Regions from separate parts of the Isoptericola aurantiacus genome, predicted to be linked through region 2. Evidence: predicted binding sites of a transcription regulator. Region 2 holds the regulator's gene; the other holds the start of a gene.
What was found. The regulator LexA, encoded in region 2, represses DNA repair genes until DNA is damaged. The targets are predictions, from matches to a motif close to TCGAACANNTGTTCGA.
Positions count from the first base shown of each region.

Region 1 (10,834 bases), on a different contig from region 2:
ATCTTCCCGCTGTCCTTCTGGCTGCCGGACTCCTACCCGACGGCCCCCGCCCCGGTCACCGCCGTGTTCGCCGGCCTGCTCACGAAGGTCGGCGTCTACTCGATCCTGCGCACCCAGACGTTGATCTTCCCCGACGACGTGCGGGTCGACCGGATCCTGGCCGTCGTCGCGCTCGCCACGATGGTGATCGGCATCCTGGGCGCCGTGGCGCAGAACGACGTCAAACGGCTGCTGTCGTTCACGCTGGTCAGTCACATCGGGTTCATGATCTTCGGTGTCTCGCTCGCCTCCGAGGCCGGCACCGCCGCTGCCGTCTTCTACGTGGTCCACCACATCTCCGTCCAGACGGCGTTGTTCCTGGTGGTCGGGCTGGTGGAGTGGCGGGGCGGATCAACGTCGTTGGACCGGCTGGGCGGGCTGGCCCGGCTCGCGCCCGTGCTCGCCGTGCTGTTCTTCGTCCCCGCGATCAACCTGGCCGGCATCCCGCCGCTGTCGGGGTTCCTGGGCAAGGTGGGCCTGCTGACCGCCGGGGTGGAGGACGGCTCCGCGCTGGCCTGGGCGCTCGTGGTCGGCGCCGTGCTGACGTCGTTGCTGACCCTGTACGCCGTGGTCAAGGCGTGGAACAAGGCGTTCTGGCAGACGGCGCCGCCGGAGATCGAGCCGGAGATGCGGCTGCCGCGGAACATGGCCTGGCCCGCCGGGGCGCTCGTCGCCTTCGGACTCGGGCTGACCGTGGCCGCCGGACCGCTGTACGGGTACGCCGAACGGTCCGCGGCCACCACGATGGACGGGTACACGTACATCGAGGCCGTCTTCCCCGGCGGTTCGGACCGTGGCACCGGTGAGTCCGTCGACGTCACCGAGGACGCCGGCGACGGCGACGCCGCAGGAGGGGGGCAGCCGTGAGCGACACCCGACGACGCCGTCTCGGACGCCGCCTGCACCGGTTCACCTGGCAGTGGCCCGCCGTCGTCGCCCTGACCGTGGTGTGGGTGCTGCTGTGGGGGGACCTCAGCTGGGGGAACGTCGTCGGCGGTGCGCTGCTGGCGGCGCTCGTGGTCCTGGTGTTCCCGCTGCCCCGCATCGAGACCCGCGCCACGCTGCGGCCCCTGGCGCTGGCGGCGTTGATGCGGCGGTTCGTCACGGACCTGGTCGTCGCCTCGTTCGAGGTCGCGTGGATGGCCCTGCGTCCTGGCCCGCTGCCCCGGGGCGCCGTGGTCGAGGTCCGGCTGCGCAACCCCGACGACGTGTTCCTCACGCTGACCGCGGTGCTGTCCACGCTCGTCCCCGGGTCGCTCGTCGTGGAGGCGCGACGCCGGACCGGGCAGGTCTTCCTGCACGTGCTGGACATCGAGCACTCCGGTGGTCCGGAGGCTGTGCGGGCGGACGTGCTCGACCTGGAGGAGCGGGTGCTGCGTGCGCTGGCCCCGGCGGACGTGCTGGCCCGGTGCGGCCTGACGGCGCGCCGGGGAGCGCCGGGGGTCTCCCGGGCCACGGGGGAGGAGGGGTGATGGACGTCGTGATGACGGTCGTGGTCGCCGCGGCGGCCGTGCTGGTCGCCGCCGCGGCGGTGCTCGCGCTCGTGCGGGTCGAGCGCGGCCCGTCGATGCTGGACCGTGCCATCGGCCTGGACCTGCTTGCCGCCGCCCTGGTCGGGGTGATCGCGATCGAGGCCGCCTGGCTGCGTCGGACCGAGACGATACCGATCCTCGTGGCGCTGTCCCTGGTCGGGTTCGTGGGGTCGGTGGCGATCGCGCGGTTCGCCGCCCGGGAGCCCGCGGCGCCGCGCCGTCGCGACGACGCCCCCGGCGAGCCCGGTGTCGCGCCGTCGGACCGGGACGACCCGCCGCCCGCGCCGGAGTCGTTGCCCGCGCCGCTCTCCGGGGACACCGCCCCACGGGGCGGCCCCGCTGACGGCCCCGCTGACGGCACCGCGCAGGGCCCGACAGATCGCCCCGCGCACGACCCTGCGCCCGACGACGGGCCTGCCGACCGGCCCGGCCGTGAGGGGGAGCGATGAACGGCGTCGACCCCGGCTTCTGGACCTCCGTCGCCGACGTGGTGGCTGCCGTCTGCCTGCTCGCGGGGGCGTTCCTGACCTTCGCCGCGGGCGTCGGAGCGGTGCGGTTCGGCTCGTTGCTCGCCCGCATGCACGCGGTGACCAAGCCGCAGGTCCTGGGCCTGGTGCTGCTGCTGATCGGCCTTGCCCTGCGGGTGCGGAGCTGGCAGGCCGTGGCGATGCTCGCGCTGGTCGTGGTCTTCCAGCTCGCCACTGCGCCGGTGGCCGCGCACCTGGTCAGCCGGGCGGGGTTCCGCACCGGCAAGGTCGACGAGTCCGAGCTGGCCCCGAACCAGATGGATCCCGCCGACGAGCAGGCCGGCCAGGACGAGCCCGCGGCCCTGGAACGACCTCCCGGCTCGGAAGACCCCGCAGACCCGGACCGCTGACCGTCCGCGTGGCGCCGGAGTCATCCGTGTGGCGGATGTCCGGCCGCCCGTTCCCGGCAAGACTCGTCCCATGGACCTCCCCGTCGACCCGTCGACCCTCGACGGCGGACTGCCGGCGCTGGCCGGGGTGCTCGTCGTGCTGGCGCTGGTGGACTCCACCAGCTTCGGCACGTTGCTGATCCCCGTCTGGCTGCTGCTCGCTGCCGGCCGACCTCGGCCCGGCCGCCTCCTGGCCTACCTCGGGACGGTGGCCGGTGCGTACCTGGTGGTGGGTGTGGCGGTGCTGCTGGGGGCGGGGGCGGTCCTCGACCGCTTCGGCGAGGTGCTCGACGCGCGGCCGGTGGTGGTGGCCCAGCTCGTGGTCGGGGTCGGCCTGCTCGTCCTCAGCTTCCGGTTCGGCGGCAAACAGGCGGCGCGCCGCGCCGAGCGTCCGGGGGGCCGACCGGGTCGGCTCGTCCGGTGGCGCGAGCGTGTGCTGGGTCCCGCGTCACCGGCCGGCGGCACCGCGCCGGCGGCCGGCACGGCCACCTCGGCGCTGCCGGTCGTGGGCCTCGCGCTCGGTGCGGTCGCCCTCGAGGTGGCCACCATGCTGCCGTATCTCGCGGCGATCGGTCTGCTGACAGCGACGGGTCTGCCCGCGGCGTCATCGGTGGCCGTCCTGGCCGCCTACTGCGTGGTCATGGTGCTGCCCGCGCTGCTCCTGCTCGGCGCGCGACTGGTGGCGGCGCGCCGCGTGGACCCGGTGCTGCGCCGGCTGGAGGGTTGGTTGTCCAGGAACGCGGAGGAGATGACGGGATGGGTCCTGGGGATCGTCGGCGTGCTGCTGGCGCTCGACGCCCTCGGCCGGCTCGGATGACGGGGCCGCCCGCAGCCGCCGGTGCCGCCGGCCGTGACACCGGGCCCCTGCCGTCTGCGCGCGCCGGTCACGCGAGCAGCGCGGGCAGCTCGAGCAGGGAGTCGACGACGTCGGTGCGCGCGGCCTCGGGCCGCTCGGCGTGCAGGAAGCCCCACGGACCGCGGCGGATCAGCACGGGCCGCATCCCGGCGTCGGCGGCGGGCAGCACGTCATTGTCGAGACGGTCGCCCACGTAGGCCGTGTCCGACGGTGCCAGCCCGGTGAGGTCGGCGACGCGTGCGAAGAACGCGGGGTCGGGCTTCTCGACCCCCCACTCGTCGGAGGTGCGGATCGCGTCGACCGGCAGGTCCATCGCCTCCAGGGCCGCGCGGGCCTGCGGGGGCTGGTTGCCGGCGACGACGACGGCGAGCCCGACGTCGCGCAGCGCGGCCAGGGCCGGGCGGACATCGGGGTAGAGATCGTCGACGTCGAAGTTCTCCCGCAGCCCGTGGGGGTCCTCGGCCGCCCATCGGGGGATCTCGACGTCGAGGTCGATGCCGGGGCGGGCGATGCGGAACGCGTCGCTCAGGGGGCGGTCGGTGGCGGCGCAGGCTCCGATCAGACCGAGGAACGTGCCCCGCGGGACGCCCAGGCGGTCGGCCCAGCGGGAGAAGATCCGGGTCTCGTCGATCAGGGTCTCTCCGACGTCGAACACCACCGCGCGCACCATGGGGCGACTGTAGCCGGGTGACCCGGCCCGCCGTCGCGGTGACGGAGGGACGCGTTGCCAGGAGCGAGTCGTTCCTGGTCTGGCAGATCCTGGTCTGAGTCGCTCCTGGTCCGGTCGAGGCATGCGCGTGCCACGACCCTCGGCCAGAAGTGGTGCGGACTGGCGGGTCAGAAGGGCGGGTCGCCGTCCGGGGGATCGGAGCCGACACCAGCCCGGCCGGCGGGCAGGGGCGACTCGGGCAGCTCCCGGTGCAGGCTCGCGGGTAGCGAGCCGTCGGGGGTGGTGAGGTGACGCCTGCCGGTCGGAGAGGTCCATTCGAGGGTGCCGCCCCACGGAGGCTCGCCCGTCGGGCCGCCCCGTGCGGGAGGTGTCCGAGGGGCGGTCCGCACCGTCCAGGCCGACTGATGCTTGAGCACGTGATGGTGCCGGCACAGGTGGGCGAGGTTGTCGGCGTCCGTCCTGCCTCCGTCGGCCCAGGCGCGGGTGTGGTCCAGGTCGGCGCGTCGGGCCGGAGCGGTGCAGCCGGGGAACCGGCACGTCGCGTCGCGGCGGACGAGCGCTGCCTTCAACGACGACGGGACCGTGTAGGAGTCGCGGCCCACCGAGAGCACCACGCCAGTCTCGGGATGCGTCAGGACGCGACGCAGCGAGGGTGCCAGCGCGACCAGCTCGCGGGCGGTGTTTGCGTCCACGGGCCCGTAACCCTCGAGGTCTGCCGGGATGTCCGCTCCGCCCAGCAGGGTCAGGACGGGCACCGTCACGGTCACCCGCGGACGGAGCGATCGCGCCAGCACGGCGAGACTGCCCAGACCGGCGCCGGGGACGGGAACCGTGGGGAAATCCTCGCCGACGGCGGCAGGTGCCGAACCTGTCGGTGAGGCCTGTCCGGTCGGGTCGGCGGCGCCCCGGAGGGCTGCGGGCGGGGTCGATCGCTCCAGCGTCCCGTCGTCGAGGAGCAGCGCGGCCATCGCATCGGCCCGGCCCTGGCCCGCGGTGCGCGGGTCGCCGGTGGTGCGCAGCGAGACCGCCGCGCGGCACAGCCGGTCGTAGGCGGCGTGGGCGAGCGAGGCGGGCAGACGGGCCGAGAGCCAGGCCATGCCGTCGCGGTCGTCGTCCAGGAAGACCGCCCGCTCGGACGCCGCACGCTCGTGGCGCACCTCCAACGGCTCGGGGTGGACGGACTCGCGCGTTCGTCGTACCCGGGCCTCGACCTGTCCCGGAGTGGCGGCAGCGAGCTCGGTGGCCACGGTGGCGTCCACCCGCCGGGCGTCCTGCGGTGCCAGGTCGGCCACCTGACGCGCGACCCGGGACGCGTGCGCCCACGAGCAACGCCCCTGAGCCAGCGCCGCCAACGACTGCGGCGCCTTGGTGGTCAGCGTCTGCGCGTGGTCGCACAACGTGCCCGCCGCGTGCTCACCCACGTGCAGCGTGGTGGCCACCTCCGCCACGACCGCGCGCCGCGCCAGCTCGCGACGGCGTGCGGACGAGGTGCGCCGAACCCTCGGGTCGGTCGGGGCGAGCACGGCGCTCTCGGAACGCTCGGCTGCATCGACGAGCTGCGCCAGCACTGCGGCCCGCCGCCCCTCCAGCGCACCGATCGCCGCCTGCACCTCGGCGAGTGCGTCCAGCAGCACGTCGATCTGCGCGAGGACGTCCCCGGGGCCGAGGGCGCCCACGGCGCCTTCCGCGACGCGGACACGGGTCCGACCCGGGGCGGCCGCGCGACTCGTGGCGCCGCCCGGGGCAGGAGCCTGCCGCGTCTCGCTGTCCGTCGCCGTCGCCATGCCCCCGACCCTAGCAGAAATCGAACATGTGTTCTATAGCGTCCTCGTGCTCGACGGGGTGCACGTCCGTGCCCGACGGCTCTGTCCGGCGGCTCTGCCCGACGGCCTTGCTTCGACGCCCGGGTTGCCTGCCCGGACTGCCCGTCCGGACTGCCTGGACTGCCCGGCCCGCATCGCAGGGACGGGCGCTGGTCGGGCGCCAGGGGTAGCGTGTTCAGCGTCCGTTCAGGTCCGAGAACTAAGGTGGTGGCATGGCCGAATCGGCGATACCCGTGACCCTGTCGACCGCGTCCGTGTACCCGCGCCGCGCGGCGTTCGCCTTCGAGGCGGCTGCTGAGATCGGTTACGACGGCGTCGAGGTCATGGTCTGGTCCGACCCGGTGACGCAGGACCCGAAGGCGCTCTCGCGGCTGGCCTCCGACACCGGCATGCCCATCCGCTCCATCCACGCCCCCACGCTGCTGGTCAGCCAACGGGTGTGGGGGCGATCGCCCGCGGACAAGCTGGCGCGTGCCGTGGACATGGCCGGGGAGCTCGGCGCGAGGACCGTCGTCGTCCACCCCCCGTTCCGCTGGCAGTACAAGTACGCGCGCGGGTTCGAGGAGCAGGTGCGTGAGCTCAACCAGCAGGGTGAGGTCACGGTCGCGGTGGAGAACATGTACCCGTGGCGTCCCCACTCCCGGCTGGACCGTGAGCTCAAGGCGTACCTGCCCGGCTGGGACCCGTCCGAGCACGGCTACGACGCCGTCACGCTCGACCTGTCGCACGCCGCCATCGCGCAGCAGGACGGCCTCGACCTGGTGCACGAGTTCGGCGACCGGCTGCGTCACCTCCACCTCGCCGACGGCACGTTCAACGTCCGCGACGAGCACCTGGTGCCCGGTCGGGGAGACATGCACTGCGACAAGGTGCTGACCGAGCTCGTCCACAGCGGGTTCACCGGCGACGTCGTGCTGGAGATCTCGACGCGCAAGGCGCGGGACGCCCACGAGCGCCACAGCGACCTCGTGGCCGCCCTCGAGTTCGCGCGGGCCTACCTCGCCCCGGTCCCCGTCCCGTACCTGCCGCCGGCGCCTGAGCACCACCACCTGCCCGCCGACGCCTGGTGAGCTGTTCGGCCGGGACCGAGGGCACGCAGCCCTCGGGACTCAGGCCGCCATCGAGGGCCGGGCGCCGACGGCCCGCAGGACGAACGTCTCGGCGGCGCGGACCACGCGTTCGCGCTCCTCGGGCTCGTCGGGCACGAGCCGCCCGGACAGGCAGGCGTTGACGAGCTGCACGGTGGGCTCGATGTCCTGGGGCGGGAACGAGCCCCGGTCGATGCCCTCGAGCAGGATGCGCTTGAGGATCGACTCGACGATCTCGGCGTGCTCCCGCAGTCGTGCCTGGGTCGAGCGGGACAGCACCGTGCGCAGGTCCGGGCCGGGGGCCAGGTGGAAGACGCGGGTGAGCTGGGCCTGCTGGCGGATGTAGGTGCGCAGCTGACCGACGGGGTCGTCGACCTCGGCCAGCGCCCGCTCCAGCGTGAGGGCGTACTGCTCCGTCTCGTGGGTGATGAACCCGAGCAGGAGGGTCTCCTTGTCGGAGAAGTGGTTGTACACGGCCGTGCGGCCGACGTCGGCCGCCTGGGCGATGTCGGCCAGCGTGATCGAGTCGAACCCGCGCTCGGCCATGAGCGTGGAGAGGGCCGCGAACAGCTTGTGCCGGGTCATCTGGCGGTGCTCGTGCAAACTGTTGCCGATGATCTTGGGCATGCTGACATCATAGGCAGCCCCTGTCAGGACACTCGCCGGTATCGTCGCCGTGTGACTGATGACACCGCGCGCGAGACGCCGTCCGCAGGGCCTGACGGCGTCGTCCCCGAGGCCGTCGCACCCGACACCAAGGACTGGACCTGGGTGATCGAGCGCCCCTGCCCCGAGTGCGGGTTCGAGCCGGACGGGCTCGACCCTCTCGCCGTGGGCGATGCCGTCCGTGCCACGCTGCCCCGGTGGCGGGCCGCGCTGATGCGGCCGGACGCCCGCCGTCGTCCCGCACCGCAGGTGTGGTCGACGCTGGAGTACGGGGCGCACGTGCGGGACGTGTTCCGTGTCTTCGACGCCCGGCTGTCCCTGATGCTGAGCAACGACGGTGCCGAGTTCGCGAACTGGGACCAGGACGCCGCCGCCCTCGAGGGCGGCTACGCCCGGCTGGACCCCTCGACCGTCGCCGGCGAGCTGGTCGACGCCGGGGTGATCGTCTCCGCCCGCTTCGACACCGTCGGGGCCGCGCAGCTCGGGCGTACCGGCGTGCGTTCGAACGGCTCGCGGTTCACGGTGCGGACGTTCGGGCGGTACTTCGTGCACGACGTCGTCCACCACCTCCACGACGTCGGCGCCTGAGCCGCTCCGGGAGGCGCCGCGCGGGCTCTGTCACACGCCCGTAACACGGGAGGGTGCCCCCGTGCCACCGGGAGGAGTACGTTGCGCGACATGTCGTACGTGCAGGCGCTCGTCCCCTCGGAGCACGCCTCGAACCATGTGCTGGTGCTGCCGGAGGCTCCCGGGCACCCTCCGCTGACGGAGCAGGCCGAGGCATGGTTCGCGGACGTGCGGTGGCTCAAGGAACCGCAGGCCGCGGCGGCCGCGCGCCCGATGCGGGGCGCCCGGTTCCGGGGCATGGCCGCCCCCCAGGAGGACCTGCGGCCCGGGCCCGGCGTGCTGGGCATCGGTACCGAGCACGGTGCGGCCGGTCCGTTCCCGGTGGCTGCGCAGGTCGCGCCGCAGGTCGGCATCGAAGGTCCCGCGTCCGCCTACGCCCTGGGTCGCGTGGACGGCATGTTCGACCGGCGCGGCGCACGCCCGGCGTCCCTCGAGGACCGCGACGGGATCGCCCGTGCCTTCGCCGCCGGCCTTCCCGAGGGGGAGGAGCTGCGCCTGGTGCAGTTCGGCGTCGCGGTCGCCCGCAAGCGGGCCGGCGCGCTGCTCGCGGACGGCCGCCAGCTCCTGCGGCCCGACCCGGCCTCCGCCGTCGATCTCACGCTCTACTCGCCGCAGCCGATGGCGTCGGCGGACCTGCTCGGACTCCTGAGGTCCCTGGTGGCCACCGCTGACGCGCCGTCCCCGGGTGCCGCCGACGGCGCGTACCGGCTCGTGGCCGCCACCCCGTACGACGGCGCCATCACCGTCGACGCCGAGCGGGTGGACCGGGTGCCGCGCGCCCTGGCAGGGCTCGACTGGAGGGAGTACGGCCCGCACGCGTTCCGCGTCGGCTGGTCGCCGCAGGACCCCGTGGAGCTGCAGCTCGAGCAGGCCTCGGGCGTCCACGTCATCGCCCGGTCCAGGATGCGGGCGCTCGTCGCCCGTCTCATGCTGCTGCTCCAGACGCGGCTCGGCGGCGTGGTGGTCGACGACGGCGCGTTCGTGGCCTCGACGGCGGAGATCGAGGGGCGGACGGACGAGCGCCGCACGACGGCGCGCGCCTGGGTCTGAGGGGCGTCGCCCGGGGCGAGGGGGCCGGGGCGTCGTCAGAGTTGTCCACAGGTGTGTGGATCGCGGCTCGCGGTGCCGCCGACCTGCGACGATCCCGGTGAACCGCCGGTGTCCGGCATGGTCGGCAGCCGTGCGTGACGCGCCCGTCGACGGATGCCCGGGGAGAGGATCCGCGGAATCCTGCGGATTCTCGGCGGTTCTCCCGGTGTTCGCACCCGATCCACCTGGCCGGGCGGGACCTCGTCGGACTCGTGTGCGAAACGTCACGAGGCGAGTACTGTCCACAGATTTTGTCCACAGCGTTGTGGACGGTGTGGGGATTCCGCGGATCGAGTTGTGGACGAACCTGTGGCCGACCAAGACCTCCTGCGAACCCCTTGCAGTCGTCGGGATGCAGGTCTAGAAACGTCGGTAACAGTCTTGACGTCGGGGAGCCACCGGCACGCGGAGAAGCGGGTCGCGACGACGCGACGGCAGGACGACGGTCGACCGGAGAACGACGGACCGATCCGTACCGACGTACGGGCCGCGGGTGACGACGCGGGTGTTCGGCGGGGCCGGAAGACCACCCGCGTCCGGGGCTCCTGGGGAGAACGGGCCGGTCGGGGTGACGACGCACCAGGCCCCACCGACCCGACAGGAGCGTCCGGAGCCGTGACGTCGACACGGCGCCCCGCCAGCGATCGCGTGGGGAACGCGGTGACGCCGAGGCCCCCCGGCCGCCCCGGGGGGCCTCGGCGGCGTACCGGGCCCGTTCGTCCTACGCTCCGCCCATGAGCAACCTCGAGACCCGGCCCTCCGAACAGGTCTGCGGCGCCGGCTCCGGCACCGGGGTGGAGCTGCTCGGCTCCCGGGAGGTCCCGCTCGGCGGGCCGCGCGCCCTGACCGTGCGGCGCACCGTCCCGCAGCGGCGCCGCTCGCTGATCGGAGCCTGGTGCTTCTGCGACCACTACGGACCCGACGACGTCGCGGCGGCGGGCGGCATGCAGGTCCCGCCGCACCCGCACATCGGACTGCAGACCGTGACGTGGCTGTTCGCCGGCGAGATCCTGCACCGCGACTCCCTGGGGACCTCCCAGCGGGTCCGGCCCGGGGAGCTGAACCTCATGACCGCGGGCCACGGGATCTCGCACTCCGAGGAGTCCCCCGCGGACACGGCGGCCCACCCGCGGCCCCCGACCCTGCACGGCGTCCAGCTGTGGACCGTGCTGCCCGCCGCCGCGAAGGACGCGCGCCCCGAGTTCGAGCACCACGGCGAGCTGCCCACGGCCGTCCTCGACGGTGCGCGGGTCCGAGTGCTGATGGGTTCCCTGCGCGTGGCCGGCACCCGGCTCGCGTCCCCGGCGCGGACCTTCAGCCCGCTCGTCGGTGCCCAGCTCGACCTCCCGCCGCACACCGTCCTCGACCTGGAGACCGACCCCGGCTTCGAGCACGGCGTGCTCGTCGACAGCGGCGAGGCGACCGTCGCCGGGACCCCCGTCCCGCCGTCGGACCTCGCCTACGTCCCGGCGGGCCGCAGGGGCCTGCGCCTCACCGCCGGCGCCGCGCCCGTGCGGGCCCTGCTGAT
Region 1 is NZ_JBJBAE010000001.1:648,887-659,720, reverse strand. It holds gene ACIQLL_RS02965 (Na+/H+ antiporter subunit D) at 1-906, shown strand, start outside; gene ACIQLL_RS02960 (Na+/H+ antiporter subunit E) at 903-1,511, shown strand; gene ACIQLL_RS02955 (monovalent cation/H+ antiporter complex subunit F) at 1,511-2,020, shown strand; gene mnhG (monovalent cation/H(+) antiporter subunit G) at 2,017-2,448, shown strand; gene ACIQLL_RS02945 (GAP family protein) at 2,519-3,304, shown strand; gene ACIQLL_RS02940 (HAD family hydrolase) at 3,372-4,013, opposite strand; gene ACIQLL_RS02935 (HNH endonuclease signature motif containing protein) at 4,181-5,797, opposite strand; gene ACIQLL_RS02930 (sugar phosphate isomerase/epimerase family protein) at 6,049-6,906, shown strand; gene ACIQLL_RS02925 (TetR/AcrR family transcriptional regulator) at 6,946-7,551, opposite strand; gene ACIQLL_RS02920 (DinB family protein) at 7,603-8,178, shown strand; gene ACIQLL_RS02915 (hypothetical protein) at 8,269-9,267, shown strand; gene ACIQLL_RS02910 (pirin family protein) at 10,041-10,834, shown strand, end outside.
Region 1: ACIQLL_RS02935 (HNH endonuclease signature motif containing protein) is a predicted target of LexA. The motif match lies at 5,818-5,833, and genes of this name have one in related genera.

Region 2 (10,834 bases):
CGCGGGCCCGGTGAGACCAAGATCGAGCTCGACCGGCGTCGCATCCGCAACCGCATGGCCAAGCTGCGCCGCGAGATCGCCGCGATGGCGCCGTCGCGCGAGACCAAGCGGCACGACCGCAAGCGGCACGCCATCCCCAACGTGGCGATCGCCGGCTACACCAACGCCGGCAAGTCGTCGCTGCTCAACGCCCTGACCGGCGCCGGGGTGCTGGTCGAGAACGCGCTGTTCGCCACGCTCGACCCCACGGTGCGCCGCGCCCGGACCGACGACGGCCGCGTGTTCACCTACGCCGACACCGTCGGGTTCGTGCGGCACCTGCCCCACCAGCTGGTCGAGGCCTTCCGCTCCACGCTCGAGGAGGTGGGCGACGCCGCGCTGCTGCTGCACGTCGTGGACGCCTCGCACCCGGACCCCGAGGGCCAGATCGACGCCGTCCGCGAGGTGCTGGCCGAGATCCCCGGCATGGACGACGTGCTCGAGGTCGTCGTGCTCAACAAGGCCGACGTCGCCGACCCCACCGTCGTCGGGCGGGTGCAGCGCCGCGAGCGACGCACCGCCGTCGTCTCCGCGCACTCCGGGGAGGGCGTCGCCGAGCTGCGGGCCCTGATCGCCGACGAGCTCCCGCGGCCCGCCGTCGAGATCGACGTGGTCGTGCCGTACTCGCGCGGAGACCTCGTGCACCGGGTCCACGAGAACGGTGAGCTCGCCCACGAGGAGCACCTCGCCCAGGGCACCCGCCTGCGCGGACGGGTCGACGCCGCGCTCGCGGCCGAGCTGGACAGCGCCGCCGTCTGACGCCTGTGGACCGCAGGTCCGGCGTCGGCGGGCCACCGTAGGATCGTCCGGTGAACTCGCCCGACCCTGCCGACAGCCCCGCCGAGCCCGCGCCGACGTCCCAGGACGACGTGGCCACCCTGCTGGGCCTGGCCGTCGGGGCGCTGGGCGGCACGCCGCGCGCGGGCCAGCAGCAGATGGCCGCCGAGGTCGCCGCCGCGGTGGACTCAGGCCGCCACCTGCTGGTGCAGGCGGGCACCGGCACGGGCAAGTCCCTCGGCTACCTGGTGCCGGCCGTGCATCACGCCGTGACGGCCGGGGAGCGGGTCGTGGTCTCCACCGCGACGCTCGCCCTGCAGCGGCAGGTGATCACCCGCGACCTCCCGCTGGTGGCGGACGCCGTCGCCCCCCGCCTGCCCCGGCCCGCCAAGGTGGCGCTCCTCAAGGGGTGGCACAACTACCTGTGCCGCCACAAGGTGGCCGGGGGCTATCCCACCGAGGGGTCCACCCTCTTCGACCTCCCGGCCGACCCCGGACCGGGCGAGGGCGCCGCCGCGGAGCAGCACCCGGCATCGTCGGGCGGGCGCGTCGACGACGGTGCGCGGCTGGCGGACCACGTGCGGCGGCTGCACGCCTGGGCCGAGGAGAGCGACACCGGCGACCGCGACGACCTGGTGCCCGGCGTGCCGGACCGCGCCTGGCGGCAGGTGTCGGTGACGTCGTTGGAATGTCTCGGGCAGCGCTGCCCGCTCATCGAGGAGTGCTTCGGGGAGCGGGCCCGGCTGGCCGCGCGGGAGGCCGACGTCGTCGTCACGAACCACGCGATGCTCGGGATCGCGGCCTCGGGGAACCCGAACGTGCTGCCGGAGCACGGTGTGCTCGTGGTCGACGAGGCGCACGAGCTGGCCGACCGCATCACGGCCGCCGCCACCGTCGACCTCGCGGCCGGGACGGTGGAGCACGCCGCCCGGCTCGCGCGCCGGCACGGGGGAGTGCGCACCGACGACCTCGACGCCACCGCCACCACCCTGGCCCGGATGCTCCTCGAGGTTCCCGCCGAACGGTACCCGCAGGGTCTGCCGGACGAGCTGCGTGCCGTCGTCGCCTCGGTGCGGGACGCAGCTCGCGGCCTGCTCACCGAGCTGCGCCCGGACAAGAACGCGGAGGCGGACTCCGGGGTCAAGATGGCTCAGTCCGCCGTCCAGCAGCTCTTCGACGTCACCGAGCGCATGGCCGCCGAGGACACCTCCGGAGACGTCCTGTGGTGCTCGCGCCCGCCGGCGGACGCCCCCTGGGGCGACGGCGTCGCCCGGTTGCACGCCGCCCCGCTGGCCGTGGCCGGGCTGATCGGCAGCCAGCTGCTCGGCGAGCGGACCGCCGTCCTGACGTCCGCCACCCTCGAGCTGGGCGGCACGTTCGACCCGGTCGCACGGTCGCTGGGCCTGGAGGTGTCCACCGGGGGCGACGACGCTTCCTGGCGGGGGGTCGACGTCGGCAGCCCGTTCGACTACGCCACCCAGGGCATCTGCTACGTGGCCCGGCACCTGCCGGCCCCCGGGCGTGAGCCGACCACCGAGGCGCAGCTCGACGAGATCGCCGACCTGGTCGAGGCGGCGGGCGGCCGCACCCTCGGGTTGTTCTCCTCGCGACGCGCTGCCACCGCGGCCGCCGAGGCCATGCGCGAGCGCCTCGACGTCCCGGTGCTGTGCCAGGGCGACGACCAGCTGCCCACCCTGGTGCGCCGGTTCAGCGAGGACCCCGCCACCTGTCTGTTCGGCACGCTGTCCCTCTGGCAGGGCGTCGACGTCCCCGGAGACGCCTGCCGACTGGTGATCATCGACCGCATCCCCTTCCCGCGACCGGACGACCCGGTCAAGGCGGCGCGGGCGCGCGCCGTGGAGGAAGCGGGCGGGAACGGCTTCATGCAGGTCGCCGCGACGCATGCGGCCCTGTTGCTGGCCCAGGGTTCCGGACGGCTCATCCGCTCGGTCACCGACCGGGGGGTGGTCGCGGTGCTGGACCCGCGGCTCGCCACGGCCCGGTACGGCACCTTCCTGGCCCGCTCGTTGCCGCCGTTCTGGAAGACGACGGACCCGCAGCTGGTTCGGGCTGCGCTCCGCCGCCTCGACGCCTAGCGTTGCTGCCGTGACCGAGACCCGCAGCACCACGAAGCTGGCCGTCGTCGGAGCAGGCGCCGTCGGTGCCACGCTCGCCTACGCCTCGCTCGCTCGGGGCACCGCCCGGAACGTCGCGTTGCTCGACGTCAACAAGGCCAAGGTCGAGGCCGAGGTCCTCGACCTGCGGCACGGCGGGATGTTCGTCCCGCAGGCGGAGGTGCACGGGTCCGACGACGTCGAGGTCTGCCGTGGTGCGGACGTCGTCGTCGTGACGGCGGGGGCCAAGCAGAAGCCGGGCCAGTCGCGGCTCGACCTGGCGGAGGCCACGATCGGACTGACGCGGGCGATCCTGCCGGGGCTGGTGGAGGTGGCGCCGGACGCGATCTACATCATGGTGACCAACCCCGTCGACGTCGTGACCTATGCGGCCCAGCAGATCTCGGGGCTGCCGCACGAGCGGGTGTTCGGTTCGGGCACGGTGCTCGACTCGTCGCGGCTGCGTGCGGCCCTGGCGGAGCACTGCGGTGTGGCGACGGGCAACGTGCACGCCTACATCGCCGGGGAGCACGGGGACTCGGAGATCGCCCTGTGGGACTCGGCGCGGATCGCCGGGGTGCCCCTGCTCGAGTGGACCGCGCTGCCGGGACGCCCGCCGCTCGACGACGTGGCGCGCGAGACCATCGCCCGCGACGTCGTCGAGTCGGCGTACCGGGTCATCGCCGGCAAGGGCGCCACGAACTACGCCGTCGGCCTGGCCGTGACGCGCATCGTCGAGGCGGTGCTCAACGACGAGCACCGCGTCATGCCCGTCTCCACGCGGCTCGAGGGCTTCCGGGGCATCAGCGACGTCTGCCTGTCGGTCCCGACCCTGGTGGACGCGCGCGGTGCGACCACGACGGTCGCGACGCCGTTGTCCGACGTCGAGCTGGCCGGCCTGCGGGCGTCTGCCGACCACGTGCGGGCCGTGCAGCGCCGGTTCGGATTCTGAACCGGCGGCGTCGCGGAGCCCGGTTCAGAGGCTCCGCAGCACCGCGACCACCCTGCCGAGGACCTGGGCCTCGTCGCCGGCGATGGGGCTGTAGGCAGGGTTCTGCGGCAGCAGCCAGGTGTGTCCCCCGGTCTGCTTGAAGGTCTTGACCGTCGCCTCACCATCGATCATCGCGGCCACGATCTCGCCCTGCTCGGCGACGTTCTGCCGCCGGACGACGACCCAGTCGCCGTCGCAGATGGCGGCCTCGACCATCGAGTCGCCCGTCACCTTGAGCAGGAACAGCTCGCCGTCGCCGACGAGCTGACGGGGCAGCGGAAAGACGTCCTCGACGACCTGCTCGGCGAGGATCGGGCCGCCGGCGGCGATGCGGCCGACGACCGGGACGTAGGAAGGGCGGGGAGTCTCGTCGCTCTCCCCGTCGGGCGTGGGCGCGGCGGGGACGACGGGCTCGTCCGTGCCGGACGTGCGGCCGGTGACGGGGTCGACGACCTCCATGGCGCGCGGACGGTTCGGGTCGCGCCGCAGGAACCCCTTGCGTTCGAGCGTGGTGAGCTGGTGCTTGACCGACGACGGGCTCGCCAGCCCGACGGCCTCCCCGATCTCCCGCATGGTGGGCGGGTAGCCACGGGACTCGACGGACTCGCGGATCGTCTCCAGGACGCGCCGCTGTCGCGTCGTCAGGCGGTCAGGACCCGGTGCGAGCTGGGAGACGGACGCGAGCGCGCCGTCGTGCGTGCCGGCCGCCCCGGCGTCCGTCTCGCGTGGCGTCGTCATCCGTCTCTCCTGTCGTCGAACCTGTGGTGCTCCGGTGCCGGACAGCCCTTGGACCTGGGCAAACCCGTCGTCGCGCTGTGGTCAGCCTAGGGCAGATCGGCATCGACTTCAAACATCTGTTCGAGATCTCTCGACGCGTGTCGGGGCGCCGTGCTATGAATGGTACAGATGTTCGACGAACATACGTATGACGCACACGCGTTCGATTCCGAGAGGCGGGGACCGATCATGGCTGCAGTTGTCGCAGGTCCGGTGAGCGACCCGGGGTTCGCGGGCCTGGCAGGGCTGAGGCTCACGAGGCGCGGTCGGCTGGTCGTGGCCGTCCTGACCGTGCTGGTCGCCCTGACGCTCGGAGGGTGGGGCGTCGGCGCCGTCGCGGGCGACGGTGGAGAGCCGCTGGAGGTCCGCCTGCACACGGTGGTCCCGGGTGAGACGTTGTGGCGTCATGCGAGCCAGGTCGCGGGGCCGGGGCAGGACGTCCGTGAGGTGGTGGCCCAGATCAAGGAGATCAACGGGATGCGTTCGTCCGACCTGCGGGTCGGGCAGGTGATCGTGCTGCCCCGCGACTAGCGGCACGTCTTCTTGCACCGGGCGGGCTCGGCCGCATACTTTCGTCGGGCAGTCGGGCAGAAGCCCGGCACCGACCGCAGGAGAACCGATGCACTGCCCGTTCTGCCGCCACCCCGACTCCCGTGTCGTCGACTCCAGGACGTCGGACGACGGCGCCGCCATCCGGCGTCGTCGGCAGTGCCCGTCGTGCCAGCGGCGGTTCACGACGATCGAGACAGCGAGCCTGTCCGTCGTGAAGCGCTCGGGCGTGACGGAGCCGTTCAGCCGGGACAAGGTGGTCTCCGGGGTGCGCAAGGCCTGTCAGGGCCGACCCGTCAGCGGGGACGACCTCGCCCTCCTGGCCCAGAGGGTCGAGGAAGCGTTGCGGAGCGCGGGCAGCGCGGAGATCGACGCCTACGAGATCGGGTTGGCGATCCTCGGGCCCCTGCGCGAGCTCGACGAGGTCGCCTATCTCCGGTTCGCCTCGGTCTACCAGGCCTTCGAGTCGCTGGACGACTTCGAGTCCGCCATCACGTCGTTGCGCGCCGAGCACGCCGAGCGGGCCGCGGCCGCGGCGGACGAGGCGCCGACGGACCGATAAGCCCTGGCGCTCGGTACGCCGGGGGCGCATGCTGGACGCCATGACCGCCGACAAGAAGTCGCAGGGGCCCGACGACGCCACCAAGGAACGCTTCAAGGAGGCCTTGGCGAAGAAGCACGCCGCGAGCCACCCGAGCGCCGACGGGGGACGCAACACCGGTCCCGTGCACGGTTCGGAGACCGCCGGCCAGGTCCAGCCGATCTTCCGGCGCAAGTCCGGCTGACCCGGCCGGTCCCGCTCAGCGGGCGGCGGGACCCGGGGGGAACTCGGGTCGCTCGAACGCGTCGCGGATGCGCAGACGGACGGTGGTGGCCATCTCCATGAGCTTGGACGACGCTCCCCGGTGCGTGACGTCGGAGATGTCGGTGACCACGTAGCCGAGATCGCCGCGGGTGGCGAGCATCTGCGCCTCGATGTTCGCCCCGTGGTCGGCGAAGACCTGGTTGACGGCCGCGAGCACCCCGGGCACGTTGCGGTGCAGCAGGGCGATGCGACCCACGCCGGTGTGCTCGAGCTGCAGGTTGGGCAGGTTGACCGAGAGCGTCGTCGACCCCGTGAAGAGGTAGTCGCGCAGCTTCTTGGCCACGAAGTGGCCGATCGACTGCTGCGCCTCCTCCGTCGAACCGCCCACGTGGGGGGTGAGGACGACGTTGTCGAGCCCGCGCAGCGGCGACTCGAAGTGATCGCCCCGCTTCTTGGGCTCGGCGGGGAACACGTCCACCGCGGCACCGGAGAGATGTCCGGACAGGATGTGCTCGCGGAGCGCCTCGACGTCCACGACGAAACCGCGCGACAGGTTGAGGAAGATCGCCCCGGGCTTCATGCGCGCGAACAGGTCCTCGCCGAACAGCCCGGCGTTGCCTGGCCGGCCGTCGACGTGGATGGTGACCGCGTCGGCGATCTCGAGCAGCTGGTCGAGCGTCTCGACGCGCCGTGCGTTGCCCAGGGCCAGCTTCTCGTCGGTGTCGAAGAACACGACGCGCATGCCCAGGTTCTCCGCGAGCACGGACAGCTGCGAACCGATGTTGCCGTAGCCGATGATGCCCAGCGTGCGTCCGCGCACCTCGTGCGAGCCGTCCGCGGTCTTGTCCCACACGCCGTCGTGCAGCGCCTTGTCCCGCACGGTGAGGCGGCGGGTCAGGGCGATGATCTCGGAGACCGCGAGCTCGACCACGGAGCGCGTGTTGGAGAACGGCGCGTTGAACACGGCCACGCCCTGGGCGGCGGCGGCCTCGAGGTCGATCTGGTTGGTCCCGATCGAGAAGGTCCCCACCGCGAGCAGGCCCGGCAGGGACTCCAGGACGCGGCGGGTGACCTGGGTCTTGGACCGGATACCGAGGATCTGGAAGTCGGTGAGGGTCTCGATGAGCTCGTCCTCGTCGAGGGCGCCGGGGCGCACCTCGACCTCGATCTCTGCGTCACGCAGGATCTGGACGGCGTCGGGGTGGATGTTCTCGAGGAGGAGGGCGCGCAGCACGACCCTATGATGCGCCGGGATGACCCCGGCTCACAAACGCGTCTCACCCATCGTGCACGAGTCCGGGCGGCAGCTCGCCCTCGTGGACGACGACGAGGCGTTGCGTCGGCCGCGTCATGGCCACGTAGAGATCGCCCCAACCGCCCGGACCTGCCGCGACGTCGGTGGGCTCGACGACGACGACCGCGTCGAACTCCAGGCCCTTCGCCTCGCGCGGGGTCAGGACCAGGACCTGGGCGTCCTCGGGCCGCTGGTCGGCGAGCCGGGCTGCCTCGGTGCCCCCGAGCGCCGTCGTCAGGGCCTCGGCGAGCCCCGTGCGCAGCGCGTCCACCGCGTCCTCGCGGGCGATGACGGCCACGCGACCGGCGCCGTCGGCCGCGACGTGCTCGACCGCGAGCCCGGCGGCGTGCCGGGCCGCGTCCGCGACGGGTTCCGCGGACTTCACGAGCACGAGCGCGTCCTCGACGTCGCGGGCCGCGGTGAGGGGTGAGACGGGCAGCCCGGCCGTGGCGGCGACCCGCTGGGCCGCGTCGGCCACCGTGGCCGGCGTGCGGTAGCTGACGGTCAGCTCGGCGAGGCGCCAGCCGTCGCGCAGCACGGGGTCGAGGGCGTCCTGCCAGGAACGGGTCCCGGCGGCCGACGACGTCTGGGCCACGTCGCCGACGATGGTCAGGGAACGCGTGGGGACGCGTCGCACGAGGGCGTGCCACGCCATCGGGCTGAGCTCCTGTGCCTCGTCGACCACGACGTGGCCGTAGGTCCAGCTGCGGTCGCTCGCGGCGCGCTCGGCCGTCGTCAGCACGGGGCCGGAATCGGCGAACCGGGCCGCCAGCGTCTCGGCGTCGACCAGCCCGCCCCCGGCGCCGGAGGACTCCAGCACGTCCTTGGCGTAGGCGAGGTCCGCGGCGCGCTGCGCCTCGGCGGCGCGCGCCTCGGCCCGGGCGACCGAGTCGTCCTCGCCCAGCAGCTCGGCGGCCTCGTCGAGGATCGGGACGTCGGACTCCGTCCAGGCGGCCTCGGGGGAGCGGCGCAGCAGCCGGCGTTCGGCGGCGGTCAGCTCGGGCGCCGCCTCGGCGAGCCGGTGCGGCTTGGACCACAGGTCGGCGACGAGCTTCTCCGGCGAGATGGGGAACCAGGCGAGGTTCAGGGCCACGCGGACGTCCCGGTCGGAGCGCAGGTCGTCGGTGAGCACGGCGACGTCGTGCTCGGAGAGCTCGGAGTCGGTGCGGGTGCGGTACTGGTCGACGAGCCGGGAGAGCATCTCGCGCACGAACGTGGCCCGCGCCTCGTTGTGGGGCTTGTGGGTGCGTCGCGCCCGGGAGATCGCCTCGCGCACGTCCCGCCGGAGCACCGTCAGGTCGACGCCGTCGATCCGCACCGCGACGTCGTGCTGCGGCACGCGCTCGCGTGCGCGCACCGCGCGCCGGACCGCCGATCGCCACAGCAGGCGGCCCTTGACCTCGGCGACCGCGCCGTCGTCGACGCCGTCGGCGCGGACTCCGGGGAGCAGCTCGGCGATCGTGGTCGCGACCACGCCGGTCTCGCCCAGCGAGGGCAGCACCTGGTCGATGTACCGCAGGAACGCCCGGCTCGGCCCGACCAGCAGCACCCCCGAGCGCTCGAGCACCTTGCGGTGGGCGTACAGCAGGTAGGCGGCGCGGTGCAGGGCCACCGCCGTCTTGCCCGTCCCGGGACCGCCCTGGACCACCAGCGCCCCACCGAGGTCGTCGCGCACGATCCGGTCCTGCTCGCCCTGGATGGTCGCCACGATGTCGGACATCCGCCCGGTGCGCCGCGCGGCGAGCGAGGCGAGCAGCGCCCCCTCGCCGGACAGCGTCGAGGCGTCCAGGCCGTCGTGGACGGCGTCGAGGTCGAGCACCTCGTCCTCGAGCCCGCTGACCGTCCGGCCGGTCGTGACCAGGTGCCGACGACGGCGGACGCCGTCGGGGTGCAGGGCCGTGGCCCGGTAGAACGCCTGGGCGGCGGGCGCCCGCCAGTCGGTGAGCAGCGACCGGTGCTCGTCGTCCGTCAGGCCCAGCCGGCCGACGTAGCGCACCTCGTCGTCGTCCAGGTCGAGGCGGCCGAAGACGAGCCGGTCCTCCACGGCGTCGAGCCGGGCGGTCCGGTCGGCGTACATGGTCGCGAAGGCGTCCCGTTCGCTGCGGTTCTGCGGGGAGCCGGAGGGCCCCTCCCGGCGGACGCCGGCCAGACGTTCGCGCGCCACGGCACGCAGCTCGTCGAGCCGGGCGTACAGGCGTGAGACGACCACCTGCTCACGTGCGACCTCGTCCTGCCTGCCGGCCACGCGTCCTCCCGTGCTCGTCGGTGTGCGGCCGACCATCTTTCCACGTTCGGCCGTGGTGGTGTGAACCTGCAGGTGGCACGGGGCGACGCGCCGACCGTCGACCCGATGACGGGACCGCCGCAGCGGCATAGGATCTGCCGGTATGAGCAGCGGTGACGAACGCGACGCGCGGCCCGCGGCGGCACCGAGGCCGCTCGTGCTCCTCGTCGAGGACGACGACGGCGACGCCCTGCTCGTGACCGAGCTCCTGTCCGACGCCGGGGTGGAGATCGACCTGCGCCGCGCGACGACGGTGGCGCGGGCGGTGACCGAGCTCGACGGCGGGGCGGTCGACTGCCTGGTGGTCGACCTCGGCCTGCCCGACGCCGAGGGGCTGGACGCCGTCGAACGGTTGCGGCACGCGGGTCGCCGCCATCCCGTCCCTCCGGCCCTGGTGGTGCTGACCGGACATGCGGGTATCGACCTGGGCGTCGAGGCGGTGGCGGCCGGTGCCGACGACTACCTGGTCAAGGGGGAGACGGGCCCCGACCTGCTGGGGCGGTCCCTGCGCTACGCGCTGCAGCGCCGCTCCTCGGCGGCGCAGCAGCGGGCGCTCTACCGCTCCGAGGTCCGTGCCGCGGAGACGGCCCGCCTCGAGCGGGCCCTGCTGCCCAAGCACCTCGTCGAGGACCCGACGGTCTCCGTGATGGTGGGTTACCTGCCCGGCGGCGGGGGGCTGCTCGGCGGCGACTTCTTCGACACGGTGGAGACACCGGACGGCACGGTGCTGTCGGTCGTCGGCGACGTGGCGGGGCACGGCCCGGACGAGGCGGCGCTGGGCGCCACGCTGCGCACCGCCTGGCGGACGCTGGTGCTCACGGGCACGCCGCCGCAGGAGGTGCTGGGCCATCTGGAGCGGGTGCTCCTCACCGAACGGGCGAGCCCGGAGATCTTCGTGACCCTCTGTCAGGTGGCCGTCGGTGCCGACCGTGCCGGGCTGGACGTCTACCTGGCCGGCCATCTGGCGCCCATGCTGCTGACGGGACCCGTCGGTGCGGTGCGCTGCACGGAGATCGTTCCGCAGGACCGGGGGCGTGCCCTGGGGATCCCCGTGCCCGGCGGGTGGTCGGCGCAGCACGTGGACCTGTCCGGTCCGTTCGCGGTGTTGACGTACACCGACGGGCTCGTCGAGGCCGCGCTGGGTGCCGGCGGGGAGCCGACGGTCCGTGGCCGCGGCCGGGCCACCCCCCGGCTCGGGACCGCG
Region 2 is NZ_JBJBAE010000004.1:208,414-219,247, forward strand. It holds gene hflX (GTPase HflX) at 1-798, shown strand, start outside; gene ACIQLL_RS13320 (ATP-dependent DNA helicase) at 849-2,912, shown strand; gene ACIQLL_RS13325 (L-lactate dehydrogenase) at 2,923-3,882, shown strand; gene lexA (transcriptional repressor LexA) at 3,907-4,659, opposite strand; gene ACIQLL_RS13335 (LysM peptidoglycan-binding domain-containing protein) at 4,888-5,229, shown strand; gene nrdR (transcriptional regulator NrdR) at 5,318-5,809, shown strand; gene ACIQLL_RS13345 (DUF5302 domain-containing protein) at 5,850-6,032, shown strand; gene serA (phosphoglycerate dehydrogenase) at 6,048-7,286, opposite strand; gene ACIQLL_RS13355 (HelD family protein) at 7,330-9,591, opposite strand; gene ACIQLL_RS13360 (PP2C family protein-serine/threonine phosphatase) at 9,734-10,834, shown strand, end outside.